DNA from 3 places in the Hydrogenophaga sp. 5NK40-0174 genome. Region 3 is predicted to be linked to each of the others. Evidence: predicted binding sites of a transcription regulator. Region 3 holds the regulator's gene; each other region holds the start of a gene.
What was found. Region 3 encodes sigma-54, which starts transcription at its own class of promoters, with help from an activator protein. Its sites were predicted from a motif close to TGGCANGNAANCTGCTTT; they were not measured.
Positions count from the first base shown of each region.

Region 1: the regulator sigma-54 is predicted to act here: its motif matches at 5,282-5,299, upstream of nirB (nitrite reductase large subunit NirB).
Region 2: the regulator sigma-54 is predicted to act here: its motif matches at 2,468-2,485, upstream of ABWV89_RS01810 (PQQ-dependent methanol/ethanol family dehydrogenase).

Region 1 covers NZ_BAABWG010000002.1:760,790-768,399, reverse strand. The annotation lists gene ABWV89_RS09300 (CmpA/NrtA family ABC transporter substrate-binding protein) at 27-1,394, shown strand; gene ABWV89_RS09295 (ABC transporter permease) at 1,398-2,369, shown strand; gene ABWV89_RS09290 (ABC transporter ATP-binding protein) at 2,427-4,274, shown strand; gene ABWV89_RS09285 (hypothetical protein) at 4,656-4,991, shown strand; gene nirB (nitrite reductase large subunit NirB) at 5,561-7,610, shown strand, end outside.
Region 2 covers NZ_BAABWG010000001.1:402,966-410,575, forward strand. The annotation lists gene ABWV89_RS01795 (lanthanide ABC transporter permease protein PedC) at 1-420, shown strand, start outside; gene ABWV89_RS01800 (quinoprotein dehydrogenase-associated SoxYZ-like carrier) at 487-1,284, shown strand; gene ABWV89_RS01805 (quinoprotein relay system zinc metallohydrolase 1) at 1,308-2,282, shown strand; gene ABWV89_RS01810 (PQQ-dependent methanol/ethanol family dehydrogenase) at 2,627-4,312, shown strand; gene ABWV89_RS01815 (c-type cytochrome) at 4,477-4,812, shown strand; gene ABWV89_RS01820 (hypothetical protein) at 4,910-5,647, opposite strand; gene ABWV89_RS01825 (hypothetical protein) at 5,650-6,174, opposite strand; gene ABWV89_RS01830 (DUF2135 domain-containing protein) at 6,192-6,803, opposite strand; gene ABWV89_RS01835 (hypothetical protein) at 6,803-7,603, opposite strand; gene pqqE (pyrroloquinoline quinone biosynthesis protein PqqE) at 7,600-7,610, opposite strand, start outside.
Region 3 covers NZ_BAABWG010000007.1:19,607-27,216, forward strand. The annotation lists gene ABWV89_RS18080 (THUMP domain-containing class I SAM-dependent RNA methyltransferase) at 1-874, opposite strand, end outside; gene rpoN (RNA polymerase factor sigma-54) at 954-2,594, opposite strand; gene lptB (LPS export ABC transporter ATP-binding protein) at 2,674-3,423, opposite strand; gene lptA (lipopolysaccharide transport periplasmic protein LptA) at 3,465-4,097, opposite strand; gene ABWV89_RS18100 (thiol:disulfide interchange protein DsbA/DsbL) at 4,245-4,871, opposite strand; gene ABWV89_RS18105 (SPOR domain-containing protein) at 4,962-5,594, opposite strand; gene argS (arginine--tRNA ligase) at 5,638-7,311, opposite strand; gene argP (HTH-type transcriptional regulator ArgP) at 7,334-7,610, opposite strand, start outside.

The DNA of each region.
Region 1 (7,610 bases), on a different contig from region 3:
CTGTCTCACGCACCAAGGAGTTCCACATGTCCGACGCTTCCAGCCGTTTCAGCCGCCGCCAGTTCACTGCAAGCGCTCTTGCCCTTGCGGGCGCTGCCGGCATCAGCCCGCTGGCCATGGCCAAAGGCAAGTACCCCGAAAAAGAAGCCTTGAAGTTTGGCTTCATCAAGCTGACCGACTGCGCCCCTCTGGTGATCGCCTATGAGAAAGGCTTCTTTGAAGAAGAAGGCCTTTTCGTCACCCTTGAAGCACAGGCCAACTGGAAGGTTCTGCTTGACCGCGTGATCGACGGCCAGCTCGACGGCGCGCACATGCTTGCCGGCCAGCCTCTGGGCGCCACCATCGGTTTCGGCACCAAGGCCGACATCGTGACCGCCTTCAGCATGGACCTCAACGGCAACGGCATCACCGTCTCCAACGAGGTGTGGGCGGAAATGAAGAAGCACCTGCCCGTGAAAGACGGCAAGGTCGAGCATCCCATCAAGGCCGACGCACTCAAGAAGGTCGTCGATGCCTGGAAGAAGGAAGGCAAGCAGTTCAAGATGGGCATGGTCTTTCCCGTCTCGACCCACAACTACGAACTGCGCTACTGGCTGGCTGCTGGCGGCCTCAACCCTGGCTACTACACCGCATCGGATATCTCCGGCACGTCCAAGGCCGATGTGCTGCTGTCCGTCACGCCACCACCGCAAATGCCCGCCACCATGGAAGCCGGCACCATTCACGGCTACTGCGTGGGCGAGCCCTGGAACCAGCAAGCCGTGTTCAAGGGCATTGGTGTGCCGGTGATCACCGACCACGAAATCTGGAAGAACAACCCCGAGAAGGTCTTCGGTGTCACCGCCGACTGGGCCAAGAAGTACCCCAATTCTCACGTTGCCGTGGTCAAGGCCCTGATCCGCGCTGGCCAGTGGCTCGACGCTTCGCCTGAAAACCGCGAGGAAGCCGTCAAGATCCTGTCCAAGTCGCAATACGTCGGTGCAGACGCCAAGGTCATTGCCAACAGCATGACCGGCACCTTCGAATACGAGAAGGGTGACAAGCGCCCTGCGCCGGACTTCAACATCTTCTTCCGCAAGTACGCGACCTACCCGTTCTACAGCGACGCGGTGTGGTACCTCACGCAGATGCGCCGCTGGGGTCAGATCACCGAATCCAAGCCAGACAGCTGGTACCACGACGTGGCCAAGAAGGTGTACCGCCCGGATGTGTACATGGAAGCCGCCAACGCACTGGTTGCCGACGGAAAGATCAAGGCGAGCGACCTGCCCAAGACCGATGGCTACAAGCCGGTGGACAACGGTTTCATTGACGGCGTGGCCTATGACGGCAAGAAGCCCAACGACTACCTCTCCCAGTTCAAGATCGGCCTGAAGGCCAACGACAAGGTGTAAATCATGGAAATCGCAGCCAAACTCTTCGGCGGTGCTGCCGCCCTGCGCGATCCCAAGGAACTGGCCCGCGCCCTGGTGATGAACCTGGGCGTACCCCTGATCGCTCTGGTTCTCTTCATGGCCTTGTGGTCTTTCACGGCGGCCCGGATTCAGACCAGCCTGGGCGCCGTCCCGGGACCGGTCAAAGTCTCAGAGCAGGCCATGGTTCTTGTCAAGGAGCATTTCTCGGAGAGAAAGCGGGAAGCCGCCTTCTACGAGCGCCAGGAAGAGCGCAACGCCGAGCGTTTGGCTGACGATCCCAACTACGAGCCTCGCATCTTCCCCTGGACAGGCAAGGCCACCTATTTCGATCAGATCATCACCAGCCTGAAGACGGTGTTCGTGGGCTTCATGCTTGCCACACTGGTGGCTGTGCCGCTGGGCATTCTGGCCGGTACCTCCAAGGTGGTGCAGGCCGCCATCAATCCGCTGGTGCAATTGTTCCGCCCCGTCTCTCCGCTGGCCTGGCTGCCCATCGTGACCCTGATCGTCTCTGCGGTCTACGTCACCACCGGCGAACCCATGTTCGAGAAGTCCTTCCTGATCTCGGCCATCACCGTGACGCTGTGCTCCCTGTGGACCACACTGATCAACACTGCCATTGGTGTGTCCTCCGTTGACAAGGACCTGGTCAACGTGGGCAAGGTGTTGCAGCTTCCTCTGGGCACCCGCATCCGCAAAGTCATTCTGCCCTCTGCCCTGCCCTATATCTTCACCGGCATGCGCCTCTCGCTGGGTGTGGGCTGGATGGTTCTGATCGCTGCCGAAATGCTGGCGCAAAACCCGGGTCTGGGCAAGTTTGTCTGGGACGAGTTCCAGAACGGCAGTTCGGACTCGCTCAGCCGGATCATGGTTGCCGTTTTCACCATCGGTGCCATCGGCTTTGCCCTGGACCGCCTGATGCAAACCCTGCAAAACCTCGTCTCTCACCGCTGATTCCCGCTTCACCCCATTCGCACGCACAAGAAGTGTGAACAGGCCTCAGGAGCCGACATGAACGCCATTGCCATGCCCCAAGCCATTCTCGATACCGCTGCCTCACATGACACGCCTCAGCTTGAGGCGGTCCCTGGCACTGCTGCGCTGGAACTGCGCAACGTGTGCAAGGGCTACGGCAGCGGATCCAGCCGCACCGAGGTACTCAAAGACCTCAGCTTGCGGGTGGAGCCCGGCGAGTTCGTGGCCATCGTCGGCTTCTCCGGAACCGGCAAGACCACGCTTATCAACCTGCTCGCAGGCCTGACCCAGGCTGATTCGGGCGAAGTGCTCAAGAATGGCGATGCCATCACCGGCCCGGGGCCTGACCGAGGCATTGTGTTTCAGAGCTACTCCCTCATGCCATGGCTGAGCGTTCGTGAGAACGTATCGCTGGCGGTCGACCGGGTCAATGGTTCGATGAGTGCCTCCGAGCGCGGAGATCTGGTCAAGCACTATGTGTCCATGGTGGGCCTCACGCCCGCCATCGACAAGAAGCCAGCCCAGCTCTCCGGCGGCATGCGCCAGCGCGTCTCCGTTGCCCGTGCGCTCGCCACCGACCCTGACGTGCTTCTGCTGGACGAGCCACTCTCCGCCCTGGACGCTCTTACCCGCGCCAACCTGCAGGACGAGATCGTCAAGATCTGGAGCGAAAACAAGAAGACCGTGGTGCTGATCACCAACGATGTGGACGAAGCCCTCATGGTGGCCGACCGCATCATTCCCCTTCAGATCGGACCTGGCGCTGCACTCGGCCCGTCGTTCAGCGTGGACATCGACCGCCCCCGCGATCGCCGCGCCATGAACCACGACCAGCGCTTCAAGGAACTGCGCCAGGAAATCACCGCCCATCTGATTGCGCTGTCACACCAGAACGCTGCACAGCAAGGCAACAATGTTGTCCAGCTGCCAAGCCTGACCCCGCGAGCACCCAACGAAAGCAAGAGCCAGGGTGTTGGTGCCACAGCTGCGAGGCTGCTCGGCATGCGTCATGCCGCCCTGGCGGAACGCATCGAAGCAGAAGCCCTCGAGGCAGAGCGCCAGATCCCTGGCAACGTGAATGACCGCGAGCCCACCACGGCCGACGACCGCTTTGTCGAGTTCTCCAACATCGTCAAGATCTATCCGACGCCCAAGGGGCCGCAGGCGGTGGTCGACGGCTTCGACCTGAAGATTCGCAAGGGCGAGTTCATCTCCCTCATCGGGCACTCTGGCTGCGGCAAGTCCACGGTACTGTCCATGATGGCCGGGCTGACCGACGTGAGCGATGGCGCCATCGTGCTCGACGGGCGCGAAGTCAACGATGCCGGCCCCGACCGGGGCATCGTGTTTCAGGCGCCCAGCCTGGTGCCCTGGCTGACAGCCTTCGAGAACGTCATGCTGGGCGTGCAGCGCGTGTTTCCTCATGCTTCCCAAGCCGAGCGCAAAGACACCGTGGAGTATTACCTCAACCGCGTCGGTCTGGGCAGCTCCATGCAAAAGAAAGCCATGGACCTGTCCAACGGCATGAAGCAGCGCGTGGGCATTGCCCGGGCGTTTGCACTCCAGCCCAAAATGCTCCTGCTCGATGAACCGTTCGGCATGCTGGACTCCTTGACCCGCTGGGACCTGCAAGAGGTGCTGATGGAGGTGTGGTCGCGCAGCCAGGTCACCGCCATGATGGTCACCCACGACGTCGACGAAGCCATCTTGCTGGCTGACCGCGTCGTCATGATGACCAACGGGCCACGTGCCAAGGTCGGCAAGATCATGGACGTGCCGCTGCCCCACCCGCGCAGCCGCGAAGCGCTGCTCAAGCACCCACGCTACTACGAGTTGCGCGAAGAGCTGATCGGCTTCCTGGAAGATTGCGGCAGCCAGCACTGATTCGCGGGCAGAGCAACAGAAGACGTATCGGGAAAGAGGGACGAGGGGGAAGGCGCCCGGCAAGAGAACGACAGAGAATCATCCTCGCGCCAAGAGCGGCGCAGCCAGCGTCACCGTGGCCATGTCGCCCGGTGCGCTGTGCTGTTTCTGCCTTCGCTCAGTGCCATTCGCGAAGATCGTGACAGCCATCACAGATGCGCCCGGAAGTTCTGTGCCGGGAGCACCGATGGCGACAAGAGCACTAACAATATCGGATTGATTGCGTTCATCCGGCGCAGACGACAGACAGCCGCCAGATGATCATCTCATCTCAGCTGGATGCGCCTGTCGCGATGAAACCAGTACAAGAATCAGCATCACTGACCTTCAGGGAAACACGACATGGAGCAGAAAACACTGCAATTGATCGCCAAGCTCCGCCGACTCGCCGGCAGGCAAGGCAAGCCCTTTGACGTGCTGAAGTTCTCCGAGGACAGCGAGTACGCCCAATCGACCCTGACGGGCCTGATGGACACGGACGACGAAGATGTGCTGGTCACAGGGCTCTCACTGCAACAGGCCTTGACGTCCATTCCTTCACGCCCCGAAACGCAGGAAGTCAGAACCAGGACGGGCGAGCCGCTGACATCGTCAACTTCGCCATCACCAGCTCCTTCTTCTGCCTCTGACACCCCACGCAGCAGCGGCGCACGCACCTACAACGGTCGCCTGCGCTGAGCTCCCTGCCGACAGCAGCAGTACGCGCACACCAAAACGGTGCGAAGTTTCTGGGCAACAACATTTGGTGCACACCGCCAACAGGCACGCACCACAACGCTGTCAATACGGCAACCGCGCAGCCTGCTTCAGATCGCGCCACCAGGCTCGCCCTTGGTCCTGATTGGCATGAGCCCAGCGATCCGGCGCTACAAAAATCAATAACTTAGCGCATCTGCCATTCTCGCCCGCCATGTCAGCGGCGAACGACCTTGGCACCATGGCCTGTCTTGCGCCACAGCTCGCCACACTGGCACACCTCTTGCATTAACAGAACAAGCGCAAAGAAGCGCTATCCAGACACCCTGGTCTGGAGCCCGGTGTGCAACGGCGCGCACCCAACACCTGTCCCCCGGCAACGGCGCCTGGTCAGAGTGTGCTCTCCAGCAGAGCAATCCCGTACCCCCACATTTCGGAAATGTCTGACGTCTGCCTGCACCTGGTTTCAGCAGCAGACACCTGACACCCTTCCTTCCCTACGCAGGCCATGGTGGCCGGCAACCCGCGAGCTTTTGTCAGGAGTGGTCGCAATGAAAAAGATGAACTTGGTGATGATTGGCAATGGCATGGCAGGCGTGCGTGCCCTGGAAGAGCTGCTCAAGCTCACCACTGACCTGTACGACATCACTGTCTTTGGCGCCGAGCCGCACCCCAACTACAACCGCATCATGCTCTCGCCTGTGCTGGCTGGAGAGCAGACGCTGGAAGAAATCGTTCTCAACGATTGGGACTGGTACAAGGAAAACAACGTCACCCTGCACGCGGGCTATAAAGTCACCGACGTGCACCGCACCAAGCGCATCGTGACTGCGGTGAACGGCGAAGGTCAGACGCTGGAAGTGCCTTACGACAGGCTCATCATGGCCACCGGTTCAAACCCGTTCATCCTGCCCATCCCTGGCAAGGATCTGGACGGCGTTCTGGCCTACCGTGACATCGCGGACACCGAAGCCATGATCGACGCAGCCACCCGGTACAAGAGCGCTGTGGTCATCGGCGGCGGCCTGCTGGGACTGGAAGCTGCCAACGGCTTGATGAAGCGCGGCATGAACGTCTCTGTGGTGCACGTGGCTCCATGGCTGATGGAGCGCCAGCTCGACGATGTCGCAGGCAAGATGCTGCAAAAGTCGCTGGAAGACCGCGGCATGAACTTCCTGATCGGCGCGCAGACACAAGAGCTGGTGGGCGACGACAAAGGTCGCGTCAAGGCCATCAGGTTCAAGGATGGCTCGGAAGTCGAGGCTGACCTGGTGGTCATGGCGGTCGGTATCCGCCCCAACACCGAACTCGCCCAGAAAATGCACTTGCACGTTGACCGTGGCATCGTGGTCAGCGACACCATGCAGACTGTGACCGACCCCCGTATCTATGCAGTGGGCGAATGTGCTGCTCACCGTGGCATCGCCTACGGCCTGGTGGCTCCGCTGTTTGAACAGGGAAAAGTGCTGGCCAACCATCTGGCTGAATTCGGCATTGGCCGCTACACCGGATCGCTCACCTCCACCAAACTCAAGGTCACCGGCATCGATCTCTTCTCTGCTGGCGACTTCATGGGTGGCGATGGCACCGAAGAGATCGTGATGAGCGATCCGTTCGGCGGTGTCTACAAAAAGCTGGTCATCAAGGACGACAAGCTGGTCGGCGCCTGTCTGTATGGCGACACGGTGGACGGCAGCTACTACTTCAAACTGCTGCGCGAAGGCCGCACCGTCCAGGACATCCGAGACAAGCTGATGTTCGGCGAAAACCACCTGGGCGATACCGGCCATCAGAGCCAGAGCAAAGCAGCGGCCATGGCCGACACCGACGAAGTCTGCGGATGCAACGGTGTGACCAAGGGCGCCATCTGCAAGGCCATCAAGGAAAAGGGCCTGTTCACGCTTGATGAAGTCAAGAAGCACACAAAGGCCAGCGCCTCCTGCGGCTCCTGCACAGGCCTGGTCGAGCAGATTCTGATGTTCACCGCTGGCGGCGACTACTCCGCCACGCCCAAGAAGAAGGCCGTGTGCGGTTGCACCGATCGCAGTCACCAGGAAGTTCGCGAGGCCATTGCACAAAACAAGCTGCTCACCATCGCCGATACGTTCAAGTTCCTGGAGTGGAAAACGCCCAATGGCTGCGCCACCTGCCGCCCAGCGGTCAACTACTACCTGATCAGCACCTGGCCCAAGGAAGCCAAAGACGACCCACAAAGCCGCTTCATCAACGAGCGCACTCACGCCAACATTCAGAAAGACGGCACCTACTCGGTCATTCCGCGCATGTGGGGTGGAGAAACATCGGCAGACGAACTACGTCGCATTGCGGATGCAGTCGACAAGTACAAGATCCCGACCGTCAAGGTCACCGGCGGCCAGCGAATCGACTTGCTCGGCGTGAAGAAGGAAGACCTGGTTCATGTCTGGAAGGACATCGGCATGCCCAGTGGACACGCCTATGCCAAAGCACTGCGCACGGTAAAGACTTGCGTTGGCAGCGAATGGTGCCGCATGGGTACACAGGATTCGACCCAGATGGGCAAAGATCTGGAACGCGCCCACTGGCGCATGTACGCGCCGCACAAGGTCAAGTACGCCGTCT
Region 2 (7,610 bases), on a different contig from region 3:
CTTCTGATATCGCTCGCCTTCGGCATTGAGATCGCCTGGCGGCACCTGCCGGGTTTGCTCGTGGCCATGGCCAGCGCAGCGACCTTGCTCGCTTCGCTCGGCCTGGTGCTGTCTGTGTATGTCAAACAGCTGGAGAACTTTGCCGGCACGATGAACTTCGTGATCTTCCCGATGTTCTTCATCAGCCCGGCCCTGTACCCTTTGTGGAAATTGCAAGAGTCCGGGGCGTGGTGGCTATACAAGCTTGCGCAGTTCAACCCCTTCACACACGCAGTCGAGGCGATTCGCTTTGCGATGTATGGGCAGTTCAACGGACTGGCCTGGGCAGTCGTGCTGGGCTGCACACTGGTGTTTTTTGTGCTGGCGCTGTGGGGTTATGACCCTCAGCGCGGCTGGATTCGACAAAGGCCTGGTGGCTGAGGCTGCGCGACCCGTGTTCGCAGCACGCATTGCCCTGCCAGCGCCCTGACAACAGGAGACAAACGGATGGGCATTGGCGTCAATCGCCGCACAGGGCTTGCGCTGCTTGGCGCGACAGCGCTGTTACCAGCGGCGGCAGTGCAAGACCTGACCGACGGTGACCCACTGGGTTCCATGCAGTGGCCGACCTTGCACAAAGAGTTCATCGGCGATGCCGCCTGGTCTTTCTCCGAGCAGGTGCAGGTGCGAGGCCCCAACTTTGCCGACGACGCGATGAATGTTCCCCTGATGGTGGACGCGCGCCAGGTTGTCGCTTCAGGTCAGGTCATCAAGCGAATACGGGTGGTGGTTGACCGCAATCCTGTTCGGCACGTGCTGGATTTTGAACCATTGAAATCCCTGCCTGTCATTGCCTTTCGCATTCGCATGGAACAGGCTTCCCCGGTCCGTGCCCTGGTCGAACTCGGCAGTGGCCAGTGGCTGGTGGGCAGCACATGGGTGGAGGCCGCTGGAGGCGGCTGTACCGTACCGGGCTTGACGCGGGCCGATGGCTCGTGGAGCCGGACGCTGGGGCAGGTACAAGCGCGGTTCTTCAGCAATGTGCTGGAGGGCAGCCGACGGCTTCGCTTGAGGGTGATGCACCCGATGGACACCGGACTGGTGGCGGGTACGCCAGCGTTCTATATTGAAGACCTGACACTCAAGGATGCAGCAGGCCAGGCTTGGTGGCACTTGTCGCTTCACGAGCCGGTGTCTGAGAACCCGCTGTTGACGCTTGAGATGCCCAGTAGCGCACCTCGCCAGTTTCACCTCAGTGGGCGCGACAACGGTGGCAATCTGATCGAGGCGGAGGTGGGCGTATGAGGCGGAGGAACCCATTCAGGCATGTGGCAGCAGGTGCGGCGCTGGCCTTGCTTTTCGGTGCCAATGCGCTGGCCACCAGCCTATCGCCGGCGAACCCGCAAGTGAACCGGGAGACGCTCGATTACGGGCTGAAGCCGCGCCAGATCGCACAGGACACATGGGTGATCGAAGGCGCCGTCGAAGACTTCACGCCCGACAACGGCTGCAACATCATCAACACAGGATTCATCGCGACCAACGAGGGCGTCATCGTCATCAACACTGGTCCGTCGAGACTCTACGGTGAGCAGCAGCGCAAAGCCATTGAAAAAGTCTCGGGCGGCGCTCCCATTCTGCACGTCCTCAATCTCAATTTGCACCCGGACTATTTCTTCGGCAACCAGGCCTGGAAAAACAGGGAGGTGGAGGCACTGCCGGGAACGATCGCCGGCCAGACAGCAGAGGGTGAAGCCTACGCAGACAACCTCTATCGCATGTGTGGTGACTGGATGAAAGGCACTGAGTCCACGCCTGCATCCCATGCCTTGCAAGCTGGCGAGGTCAGGCTGGGCGGCCATGACATCAAGCTGGTCCGACTGGAAGGGCACACCGCTGATGACCTGGTGCTGCTCGATGAAACCACGGGGGTGCTCTTCGCCGGTGGCCTCGTGTTCATGGACCGCGTGCCTACGACGCCGCATGCCAGATTTGATGCCTGGCAGCGCAGTCTTGCAACCATGGGTAACTGGGTCGATGAATCTAGGGTCAAAACGGTTGTGCCAAGCCACGGACCGGTGCATGCTGGCGCCAAAGGTATTGAGCAAACCAGCGCATGGCTTTCATGGATCACGAAGACGATGCGGGATAGCGCGGCATCAGGGTTTGACCTGAGTGAATTGCTGCATCAGCCTGTACCGACGCGATTTGAATCGTGGGCGGCACAGCCCGCAGAGTTGCACAGGAGCCTGACTCAGTGGTATCCCCAATTCGAGAAGGCTGCGCTGGTGCCGAATCAATAAGACGAGACTGATGAAGTGCGCACGCATCACGTCTCTTTGTGTCACCTGTGAAGCAGGTTTTTGTTGCGTCAATATTGAACAGTGTCACAGGAGGTACAGCGATTCCACACATTTTGTTGCCTCTCTGGCGCTGAGATTCGGTCGACAGGGAGGGTTTCTCTCTAGGTCAGAACGGCCAAATTGGCTGGCACAGAATTTGCCCCTTCCTTGGGGTGCAAATGGTCGGTGGTACACCACCGCTTCTCACAAACAGATGGCGCGCCGAAGGCCGCCTTCATAGCTTTTAACCTCACGAACAAGCAGGAGACAACACTGTGAAACGTACTCTTTTGAGTCTTTTGGTCATGGCCGCCGCAGCGCAGGCAAGCGCCCAGGTCACCGACGCCATGATTGCCAAAGACGCCAGCACGCCGGAAGACGTCCTCACCTGGGGCATGGGCACTGAAGGTCAGCGCCACTCCGATCTGAACGACGTCAACTCTGGCACCATCAACAAGCTGGTTCCCGTGTGGTCCATGTCTTTCGGTGGCGAGAAGCAGCGTGGCCAGGAAAGCCAGCCGCTGATTCACAACGGCAAGATGTTTGTCACCGCGTCCTACTCGCGCATCTTCGCGCTGGATGCCAAGACCGGCAAGAAGCTGTGGAAATATGAGCACCGTCTGCCAGAAGGCATCATGCCTTGCTGCGACGTGATCAACCGCGGTGCAGCCCTGTATGACAACCTGGTCATCTTCGGCACACTCGATGCCAAACTGGTTGCTCTCGACCAGGAAACCGGCAAGGTCGTGTGGCGCAAGACCATCGACGAGTACAGCGCAGGCTATAGCTACACCGCTGCTCCCCTGATCGCTGACGGCCTGCTGCTGACCGGTGTGTCCGGCGGTGAGTTCGGCGTGATCGGTCGCGTGGAAGCCCGCGATCCCAAGACCGGTGAAATGGTCTGGACACGTCCAGTGGTCGAAGGCCACATGGGCTTCAAGGATGGCAAGGAAAACGGTATCACCGGCAAGACCAACGCCACCTGGCCAGGCGAGACCTGGAAGACCGGCGGCGCTGCGACCTGGCTCGGCGGCTCCTATGACGCCAAGACCGGTCTGGCCTACTTCGGCACCGGCAACCCTGGTCCATGGAACAGCCATGTTCGCAAGGGCGACAACCTGTACTCTGCCTCTACCGTCGCCATCGACGTCAAGACCGGCAAGATCAAGTGGCACTACCAGACCACACCAAACGACGGCTGGGACTACGACGGTGTGAACGAGTTCATCACCTTCGACATGGATGGCAAGCGCATGGGCGCCAAGGCTGACCGTAACGGCTTCTTCTACGTGATCGACGCCAACAACGGCAAGCTGCAAAACGCTTTCCCGTTTGTCAAGAAGATCACCTGGGCCACCGGCGTCGACCTCAAGACTGGCCGTCCGAACTTTGTTGACGACAACCGTCCTGGCGACCCGACTTCCACCGGCGACGGCAAGAAGGGCAAGGCTGTGTTCTCTGCACCAGGCTTCCTGGGTGGCAAGAACCAGATGCCAATGGCATACAGCCCGAAGACTGGCCTGTTCTATGTGCCGACCAACGAGTGGGGCATGGAGATCTGGAACGAGCCCATCACCTACAAGAAAGGCGCTGCCTACCTGGGTGCTGGCTTCACCATCAAGCCATTGTTCGAAGACCACATCGGCTCTCTGCGCGCTATCGACCCCAAGACCGGCAAGGTGGCATGGGAAGTCAAGAACGAGGCTCCTCTGTGGGGCGGCGTGATGACCGCTGGCGATCTGGTGTTCTGGGGCACGCCTGAGGGTTACCTCAAGGCCGCTGATGCCAAGTCCGGCAAGGTCGTCTGGGAATTCCAGACCGGCTCCGGTGTGGTGGCACCTCCAGTGACCTGGAAGCAAGACGGTGAGCAGTACATCTCGGTCGTTTCCGGCTGGGGCGGTGCTGTGCCACTGTGGGGTGGTGAAGTGGCCAAGAAGGTCAACTTCCTGGAGCAGGGCGGTTCCGTCTGGACCTTCAAGCTCATGAAGTAAGCCCGGTTTGAGGTGCGCGCTGCCAGACGCGGCGCGCTCTCAGCCTTGCGAGGGCGGGGGCTGATCGGCGCACACAGCGCCCTGAGGCCGCCGCCTTTCTTTGTGCCCTTTGTTGGGGGCGCAGACTGCTCTGTTGTTCTAACTCTGTTGACTGAATATTGATCATGCGTACTGCTCTGACCACCGCCATCCTGTCTGTTGCCGCCTCGATGGCTCTTTCCTCCAACGCTTTTGCCGTCGATGAGGCCGCCGCCATGGATCTGGCCAAAGCCAGCGGCTGCATGTCCTGCCACGCCAAGGACAAAAAGGTGGTAGGCCCGGCCTTTGTCAGCATTGCCGAGAAATATGCTGGTGAAGACGGCGCCGCTGCTTCGCTCGCGCAATCGGTGCGCAATGGCTCCAAGGGCAAGTGGGGTCGCATCCCGATGCCATCACACTCCAACCTGAAGCAGGAAGACCTCGACACCATCCTGACCTGGGTGCTGAGCCTGAAGAAATGATCAATCGCGTTTGATTGTCTGAGCGCCTGGCCAGCAAGCTGGTGGCCAGATGCAATTGAGCCGGCCGAAGCGCCGGCTTTTTTTTCGACGCCTGGTCTCAGGGGTCGATCAGTTCGGCCGTGAGTACGCCTCCGGTGAAGAAGCCTTGTGGCACGGTTTCCTTTCGGATGAGCTTGACCAGCCCCTTGCCCTTGCAATACCACTCGGTCGCGAGCAGGGGTACGTCGGTGAAGCCCTGCACCGGGTCGACATATATGTTGACCTTGGCCACGCCCTCGACGCGCAGGCACGGTTTGAACGTACCCGCCTCGGTCCTCACCTCTTCGTCCACGGCATCGATGCGCCAGTTCATGAGGACCTGGTGTGTGTATTTGAGCTCGCGCGGGTGTTCGTTCCGACGTCGAATGAGGTAAGGCACTGTGGGCGTGGTCCATTCGGTGCCAACGGTATACGGAGCCTTGAGAACCCAGCGAGGCTCATTGTCGGGTGTGGGCTCACGGTCGATGTCTGTGCGCAGGGCAACGCGCCGTATACCTTCTTCGTCCGTCTTGATGTAGTAGTTGGCGCCCGCCGAGTGGTGCCTGACCATCACCTTGTCGTCGCCATAGGTCACCGGGCCATGAACCTCCATGTGCCAGGTCTCGAACGCAGTCGGCTCGTCTCCCTCGTACAGCGCGCCATAGGTTTGCTCATCCCCGTCCTGCAGGGGAAACCACTCGCTGGACGCGCCGTGCTTCTGGCATCCCGCGACCACCATCAAGGCAGCACACGCGACGCCCATCCGAGAGAATCGGTTTGGAGTGCCATGGAAGAACTGCCGGGGCATGGTGCTCATGCTCATTTTCCTGGCAGCTGTGCGCGGGGAAGGTCGCTCAGCTTGATCTGCAACTGGTCGTTGCCAGAGGGCCTGAGCCAGGCGAAACCTGAGGGGCCGCGCTTGGGCTCGGTCGATCCCATCTGTGTGTTGCCATCCCGAGCCTTCTTGATGCCGTCGCCCAGAATTTCATGCAGGTCCTTGGCGTAGGGGAGCTTGTAGCTGCGGGGCATGTCGAGCGGCTCGTTGTCTTTCATCGGGTTGAGCCAGATGTAGATGGCGCCCTCGTGATGGCGCGCCGGAGCGGGTTCGTCGAACACGGCTGCGAGCAAGACGAAGCGTTCCGGTAGCTTGTCCTCGGTGGGCCAGCCTGAGATGCCGAGCAGCGCCTGGTGGCTGAACACATAAAAGCCACTGACGAGGACCACCATGGCAGACTTGACCCACCAGGCCCATCGGGTGGCCAGGCACAGGCATAACACCAGAAAGCCCAGCATGGTGTACGCGATGATGAGCATCAACAATTGGTTGGGGACGGAAGGGATCATGGCGTGGGGGGCCTTGTTTACAGACCTGAACGTTGCACGATGGTTTTGGGGCGGGTGTTCACGTCGAGAACCCGTCCGCTGGCGTCGATGGAGAAGCGAACCAGCGTTCTTTCATCGCCCTTGCGGGGAATTTGCTGGGTGCCGGTGTAAATGATCTCGGCGCGAGGATTGACCTTGACGACGGCCACCGATACATCGACCGGCCTCTTGTCGTTGCTTTCGTAGTAGTGCGCGTTGACGACATACTCACCCGGCGCCATGCCGCGCAAGGTCACGATTTCCTGCCGGATCGGGTTGACGATCTCGCGGCCGTCGACGATCACCGTATTGTTTTTTGAGCCCCGGTCATCCCGGTCGAGATGAAGCATGCCGGCATCCCGGTTGCGAAACCACAGCGTCTCACCGGTTGGCTCCAGCACCCACGCATCTATGTCGTTGGGGTTGTTGTCGGGCCATGACACTGTCACGATGAACTCGGCCTTGGCTGGCACATCGCCGGCCTTGCTGCGCTGCGGGTTGAACGCCAGCAGCGCGACGACAAAGCAGAACACGAACGCGATCAACATGTTGAACAACATGTCGTAGAACGGGTCGGTCTCTGTGTCTCGCGCTCGACGTCCGATGGCCATCACTGCGCTCCTGGTGCGGCACTCGTATCTTGCATTTCTGCCGCACGCCATTGCTGTTCGGCGGTCAAGGTATCGGTCATGATGGCGTCTGCGAACCGGTCAAGCCGCATCAGTTGAAGGCCCAGGAGAATGTTGCCGGTCAGGCCTGTCACTGTGGTGAGCAGTGCGATGCCCAGGCCGCCCGTCAGGTTCTTGAGCAGCTCGGTCGACTGCGAAGGGTCGAAGCTCTCCATCTGCCCGAGCTGTAAGGCCAGAATTGAAAATCCGATGACTTTGCCCAGCAAGCCCAGCTTGAGCTGAATGCCATTGATCCACCATGCCATTTCGTGCGGACCATGCGTGCGCTCGCCCAGGACCTGAACATGGATGGATCGGTCGCACCCTGGCTGCGAGCAGGCAACCAGATACTCGTCGGTCCATGTTGGCGGGACACTGACTGCGAGCGAACTCATCTGTGCCAGACCTTGTAGCCGGCGGTCCAGCTCGATGCGTTGCGTGCCCAGAATCCATGCACGGCGACCAGTCCAGATGGAGGCCAGAACGAACATCACCACAATCGCCGCGGTGATACCGGTGGGGTCGGCGCTGATCAGGCGATGCCATGCGCCCGCCTGCCACATCAGGTATGCGGCCATCACCAGCACACCACTGAATGCCAGCCACAGAAGGAACAAGCCATAGGCATGTTGCTCGAGGGCAAGCTCATGGCGAACACCGGGCAGTCGCCTGACAAGACTGGCACCGATCATTTCACGATGCTGCGAGGACGGCTTTCCCGGGGTGCTCGCCGTCTGACTCATGTCTGCT
Region 3 (7,610 bases):
CCGCACGCTCAGCATTGCGCTGTGCAAAGTCGACCATACGGAAAGCCACATCGCTGCCAAACACGATAGGCGAATGCCCGTCCGGCCATTGCCTTCGCGCTTTTGCTGCCTGGTCCTTGAGCGACTGCCACACGTGCTGTTGGCAAGGGATCAGTTTTTCAAAAGCGAATCGCCGCTGCAGGCCTGGCGCAATGTTCAAAGCCATTTGCGCCGCTTCAATGACCACCGTGCCGCTGCCGCAACAAGGGTCGTACAGCGGAGGGATGTCGTCCACCGACTCGGCCGCACGGGCCTGGTCGTCCCACCCCGTCGCAGCGATCATGGCTGCGGCCAGGGTTTCCTTCAGCGGCGCATCGCCCTTGTCTTCTCGCCAGCCCCGCTTGAACAAGGGCTCGCCCGTGGTGTCGATATAGAGCGTCAGCTCGTCAGCCGTCAGGTGGGCGAACACCCGCACATCCGGCCACCTTGTGTCCACGCTGGGTCGTTCGCCGCGCTTGGCGCGAAACCGGTCACAGACGGCATCCTTGATCTTCAGTGCGGCAAAGTTCAGGCTCTTGAGCGGGCTGTGCTGCGCCGTGATCTCAACCTTGAGTGTTTGATCAGGGTCGAACCAGATCTCCCAGGCGACGCTGGAGGCGGCGTCGTACAGGTCCTCTTCTTGCCGGTAGCGCCCGTTCCACAGGCGAACCAGCACGCGCTGAGCCAGGCGGCTGTGAAGATTGAGCAGCATGGCATTGCGCCACGACGTGCGCACCTGCACGCCAGCACGGACCGCGCGAACCGGCTCGTCTGCTCCGACGAGCCGGCGGACCTCGGCTTCAAGAAATGCTTCGACGCCGGCCGCGCAGGGCAGAAAGATGTCCAACTGATTCATGCGATGGATTTGACTGTTCAAGACAAGTCGCGTTCACCCGCGACCTGGGAGCCATAGGGTCCGGTTCAGAAGGCGGAGCTCAAAGCGCCTTGCGTAGATTGGCCGGAGCGATCCGCAACGATTCCCGGTATTTGGCCACGGTTCGGCGCGCACACTCAATACCCTGCTCGCGCAGCATGGCAGAAAGCTGATTGTCGGACAACGGCTTGCTGGGTTCTTCGGAGGCGATGAATTGCTTGAGCAGCGCTCGCACCGCTGTGCTGGACGCGTTGCCTCCCGTTTCCGTTCCCAGGGAAGAGCCAAAGAAGTACTTGAGCTCATAGGTGCCGAATGGCGTGGCCATGTACTTGGCCGTGGTCACACGGCTGATGGTGGACTCATGCAAGCCCAGCTCGTCAGCGATCTCGCGCAAGACCAGAGGGCGCATGGCCAGCTCGCCGTGCATGAAGAAATTGCGCTGCCGCTCGACAATGGCGGTTGAGACACGCAAGATGGTGTCAAAGCGCTGCTGGATGTTCTTGAGGAACCACCGTGCTTCCTGCAACCGCTGTTGCATGGCGGCATAGCCCCCACTGTCGGCATTGGCGTCTTTTGTGCCGCCGCGGCTCTGTCTCATGGCGCCCGCATAGGCATCCTGAACCCGCACCTTGGGCATCACATCAGGGTTGAGCTGCACCTTGAAGCCACGCCCCGACCGACTGACGATCACGTCCGGCACGACCACCATCTGATCGACGTTGACGAAACGCCGTCCGGGCTTGGGCTCCAGGCCGGCAATCAGTGCCAGGGCAGACTTCACCAGTTCTGCTGGCAGGGAACACTGGGCGCTCAGCCGTTTGACGTCCCGCTTGGCGACCAGCTCCAGCGGCTGGTCGCAAAGCTGCAAGGCTGCCTGGGCCTCGGGCGTATTGCGCAATTCCATGATCTGCAGCCGCAGACACTCGCTCAGATCGCGAGCACCCACGCCTGCCGGCTCGAGATGCTGCAACCAGGCCAGGGCCGTGCGCAGCTGCTCTTCAGCCTCCTCCAGCTGCTCCACACCTGGAGGGGGCTCGCCCGCACCGTGTTTGAGGCGCCACCAATCGAGCGCCAGCGACATGAGGTCATCTTCAAGATAGCCGTCGTCGTTGAGCGACTCAATCAGGAAATACAGCGCGGCCTGATCGTCGTCACTCAGACGCATGCAGCGGGCTTGCTGGTGCAGGAAGTCATACAGGGTCTCGTGGGCGCTGGCCAGATCCATGGCGGAGACCTCATCCCCCCCATCGCCGCTTCCGGCGTTGCGCGCTGGCGCATCCCCCCCCCACTCGCCGTCATCGGGCGCCACGTCGACGCTGCCATCCCCTTCCCAGCTCTCCTCCACGGGCGCGTCACCATCGGCACGCAATTCCGCAGCTTCCTCGCGCGCCTCTTGTGCAGTGTCAGAAGTGGATGTGCCATCCTTTGTTGCAGAAGGACCGGCATCGGTCTCAGTGCTCTGGGCGGCGTCGATTTCGACGGCCTGCTCTCCTGAGCTCACCTGCGCATCCGACTGATCGAGCCCGAACTCCTCTCGTTCGGCCGCGTCGTCGGCGCGCTCGAGAAAGGGGTTCTCGTCGAGCATTTGCTCGACTTCCTGCGCCATCTCCAGCGTAGACAACTGCAACAGCCGGATCGACTGCTGCAGTTGAGGGGTCAGCGCCAGATGCTGGGAGACGCGTAGCGAAAGGCCTTGCTTCATGAGCCCCACACCAGCCGCACGCGCAGACCATCGCCAGCGTACAACCGTTGTCGTTGAGCTTGCACACCCGCACCCATGCCTACATCCTGAAGTGCTCGCCCAGGTACACCCGGCGAACATCTGCGTTGTCCACAATTTCCTGCGTTGTCCCGCTGGCAAGGACCTGACCATCCGAGATGATGTAGGCGTGATCACAAATGCCAAGCGTCTCTCGCACGTTGTGGTCCGTGATCAGGACACCGATGCCACGCGACTTGAGGAAGCTGATGATTTGCTGGATCTCGATCACGGCGATGGGATCGATACCGGCAAAAGGCTCGTCGAGCAAGATGAACCGTGGACTGGTGGCCAGGGCTCGCGCGATCTCGACGCGGCGGCGCTCCCCGCCGGAGAGCGCTGGGGCCGGGGAAGCGCGCAAGTGGTCCACCCTCAAATCCTTGAGCAACTGGTCCAGCCGGGCATTGATTTCCAGCTCGGACAAGGGTTGTCCGGCCACATCCACCTGCAACTCCAGAACCGCGCGGACATTTTGCTCGACGGTGAGTTTGCGAAAGATGGATGCTTCCTGCGGCAGGTAGCCCAACCCGAGGCGAGCCCGTCGGTGGATAGGCAAGCGTTCGATGCGCTTTCCATCCAGGGTGATTTCGCCGCCGTCAGCGCGCAGCAATCCGACGATCATGTAAAAAGAGGTGGTCTTGCCTGCACCGTTTGGTCCGAGCAATCCCACGACCTCACCCTTGTCAACCGAGAGTGAGACATCCTTGACGACCTTTCGGCTGCCATAGGATTTTTTCAGGCCCCGAACGTCCAGACGACTCTCGACAGCCATGGCCGGCGGCGATGCCGGCTCGAGCAATGCGTCGCTTTCGCTCACGGAGTCTTCTCGTTGAGCTTCTCGGAAGACTTGAGCTGCGCCGGCGGAGCCGATGGCTCGCTGGTCTTGTCCTGAGGAATGGGGGTGAGCATGGCCCGAACACGGCCGCTCGGGTTGCTCTCCGTCTGGGCACCCTTGCCACCCTTGACAGTGAACACCTCTGTCTCACTGTTGTAGACAATTTCATTGCCCGCACTCTCGTCATTGAGCTGAGCACCGCGGAAGCGGCGCAGCACAGCCTGCCCGGTGAAAGTCACCGTCTGCTTCTGGCTGTCGTAGACGATCTTGTTGCCTTCCCCTTCAATGTACTCATCCAAGCCTTCGCGCTTCTGGCGGAAGAAGCCCGGATTGCTTCCCTTGCCCACCAGCACGCCTCGCTGGTTGCCCTGATCGTCCTGACGAACCCGCAGGGAGTCTCCGCGCATGGTGATCGTGCCTTTGGTGATCAGGACCTTGCCGCTGAAGATGCTGGTCTGGCGGGCGTCGTCATAGCGCAGCGCGTCAGCTTCAATGTTCATGGGCTTGTCCTTGTCGGCTTTTTCAGCCAGCGCAACACCATTGGCGAGCAGGGCAACACCAACCAGAAGGGTCGAGCGGATCAGAGATGTGGGAAATGTTACAGGCGTCATGGCAGTACAGGGCACGAAACTTGCATTCATTGTAGCGATTTATCGCTGGTATGCGGGGGGTGACTTGGCAATCACACCATAAAAAAGTGACAAGGGCCGCCCGAAGGCAGCCCATTGCTCGTCAGCCAATGGTTTGAAGATCAGATCTCAGCCCTTGCGGACTTCATCAATCAGCTGGGACGCCACTTGCAAGGTGCGAGGTCCTTGACCGGGAATGTAGAAGCGGCCCGCCACCGTCACAGCAGGCGTGCCTTCGACCTGATAGGCGTCCTGAACCTGCACGGCTCGCTTGGCCTTGCCTGCCACGCCGAAAGAGTTGTAGACCGCCACGAACTTGGCGCGATCCACACCCTGGCTCGCGACCCAGTCAGCAATGCTGTTGGCATCGCCCAGTCGCTTTTTCTCGGTGTGCCATGCCTGGAAGAACTTGTAGTGCAACTTCTCCACCAGGTCCATCGCTTCCAGCGAGTAGTACAACTGCTGCAACGGCACAAAGCGCGCGTTGAAAGCCACATGCACACGGCGGACCACGATGTCATCTTTCTGCTCGGCCTTCCACTTTTCCATGGGCGGCTCGAAGTTGAAGCAGTGGGGGCATCCGTAAGAGAAGAATTCGAGCACCTCGATTTTTCCCGTGGGCACGTCTGTCAGCACCGGGTCCTTCAGCACCCGGTAGTGCTTGCCTGGCGTGAACACCTGTGCCTGCGCATTCGCCAGACCTGACCCCAGAACGGCTGCACTCACCAGTGACTGGGAAAACAAACGACGCTGCATGCTCGGCTCCTCTCGATCCTGATCAAAAATTCGTTGGTCTCTTGTGGCCTGGCAAAGTTCCTCTCAACTTGCCCGCGGCCCATCACGCCTTCAGCGGCGCAGTCGCACGAGAACGGCGTCCACGCCATTGACCACCAGCTGCTCGCGGGTGGCATCTGCCATGGACTTCTCCTCGAACGGCCCGATGCGGACGCGGTAGACGGTCCGGCCATCCTGGCTGCGCTCGGATACGCCAGCGACCATGCCCATCATGCCCAGACGGGCACGCTGGTTTTCAGCGTCGCCCGCCGAGCTGAAAGCGCCGGCCTGGACAAAGTAGGTGTACGGATCGCTCTGGTTGACCAGCCCGTCTGCCGAAGGGCTGGTAGAGGCCGTTCGCGAGCGGACGAAGTCACCCAGAGGGTCACCTTCTGTCGCATTGCCACTCTCGGGCTGTGCGGTGACGCCAGGCTGTGCAGGCGGCTCGGGTGGCGGGGCCACTGTGGTTTCCTGGCCGCCCAGGACCGAGTTGGGGTTCCAGCCCTTGTTGCGCTCAGCCTCTTGCGCATCCTGTTCGGCGGTCCGGGACAGGGACCGTTCGACGAACGGAATGGGCACGCGCGTGACGTACACCGCGACCACAAGTGCGATGGCCAGCCCCACCACGACGCCGATCACGAAACCCAGCAGGGTTCCGCCGCGTTGGTGGCGGGCAGAGGCAGAAGAAGATGAAAGTGGTGTCATGTTGGTGCTCAGGTTGGACAGCCGCTATCGACAGCGGGTTGCCTTACATTTTCTCGGGCGCACTCACGCCCAGCACAGCCAGACCATTGTGCAACACCTGCGCGGTGGCCGCGACCAGTGCCAGTCGGGCCAGCTTGATCGCTTCGTCCTCCACCAGGATGCGTTCGGCGTCGTAGTAGGAGTGATAGGCTGCGGCGAGGTCACGCAAGTAGAACGTCACGTCGTGTGGCGCAAAGTCACGTGCAGCACCGGCGAGCATGTCGGGGTACTTGGCCAGCTGCAGCATCAGGGCTTGCGCAGCCGGGGTGTCCAGCGGCGACAGGTCCACGGTCGTGAGGGTGGCGGCATCACCGCCCCAACCCGCCAGCACCGAGCAGATGCGGGCGTGTGCGTACTGAACGTAGTAGACCGGGTTGTCGTTGTTCTTCTGAACAGCCAGATCGACATCGAAGGTGTATTCAGTATCGGGCTTGCGCGAGAGCAGGAAGAAGCGCACGGCATCCTTGCTGGTCCACTCGATCAGGTCTCGCAGGGTGACATAGCTGCCCGCACGTTTGCTGATCTTGACTTCTTCGCCACCGCGCATCACGCGCACCATGGTGTGAAGCACGTAGTCCGGGTAGCCTTGAGCGATACCCACACCGGCTGCTTGCAAACCAGCGCGCACGCGTGCAATGGTGCCGTGGTGGTCGGTGCCCTGGATGTTGATGGCCTTCTCGTAGCCACGCTCCCATTTGGCGATGTGGTACGCCACGTCGGGCACGAAATAGGTGTAGGAGCCATCGCCCTTGCGCATGACCCGGTCCTTGTCGTCACCGTAGTCCGTGGTCTTGAGCCAGAGAGCGCCCTCTTCTTCGTAGGTCTTACCGGCATCGCGCAGCTTTTGCACGGCCGCATCGACCTTGCCGCTGGTGTAGAGGCTGGATTCGAGATAGTAGTTGTCGAACTGGACGGAGAAGGCCTTGAGGTCAAGGTCTTGCTCGTGGCGCAGATAGGCGACGGCAAACATCCGGATGTCATCCAGCGCATCCGGGTCACCGCTGGCGGTGAACTCACGGTCATCGGAGTGCACCGTCTTCTTGGCCATGTAGTCGTTGGCAATGTCCTGGATGTAGTCGCCGTTGTACGCAGCCTCGGGCCAGTCAGCGTCACCGGGCTTGAAGCCTTTGACGCGCAGCTGCACGCTGTTGGCCAGGGTCTGGATCTGCACACCCGCGTCGTTGTAGTAGAACTCGCGGAAAACGTTCCAGCCCTGTGTTTCGTACAGGTTGCAGATGGCATCGCCCAGTGCGGCCTGGCGCCCATGGCCCACGTGAAGGGGGCCGGTCGGGTTGGCCGAGACAAACTCCACCATCACGCGGTGACCATTGGAGGGCTGCACACCAAAGCCGGCTGCATCGTGCAGGACTTCGCTGACGATTTGCTGCTTGGCCTCGGGCTTGAGCCGGATGTTGATGAAGCCAGGCCCGGCGATATCGATATCGCTCACCCACTGCTGGTAGACCGGCTGCGCCAGCAAGGCAGTGCGGAGTTGTTCTCCCACCTGGCGGGGGTTGGCCTTGAGCGGCTTGGCCAGTTGCATGGCCGCGGTGACTGCGAAGTCGCCGTGGGCGGCCACCTTGGGCGACTCGAATGCAGCCTTCTCGCCAGCACCGGGCGAGAGTTTTTCCAGCTCGGCCGCGAGCCCGGCCAGCAATTCCTGTTTGATCTTCAGCATGGGCACCGATTGTATGCGGCGATCAGTCGCCAGACGCCCGTAGCGGGCGCAAACTGGACCGGGCGGCAACCATGACAGCATCCGTCAGATGCCGCGCCGCCAGCGGCTCCTGTGCCCAGTGATGCCAGTAAAGCGCCACGTCCACGCCGGCGCCCTCATAAACCGGCTGCAACCCCGGGCACTGGGCCAGGTGGACCTCCGGCACCATTCCCCAGCCCATTCCGTGTACCAGGGCCGCCTCAAACGCATCGACGGCCGGCGCGAAGTGTCTGGGATAACTGGCTTGCGACACCCCAAAA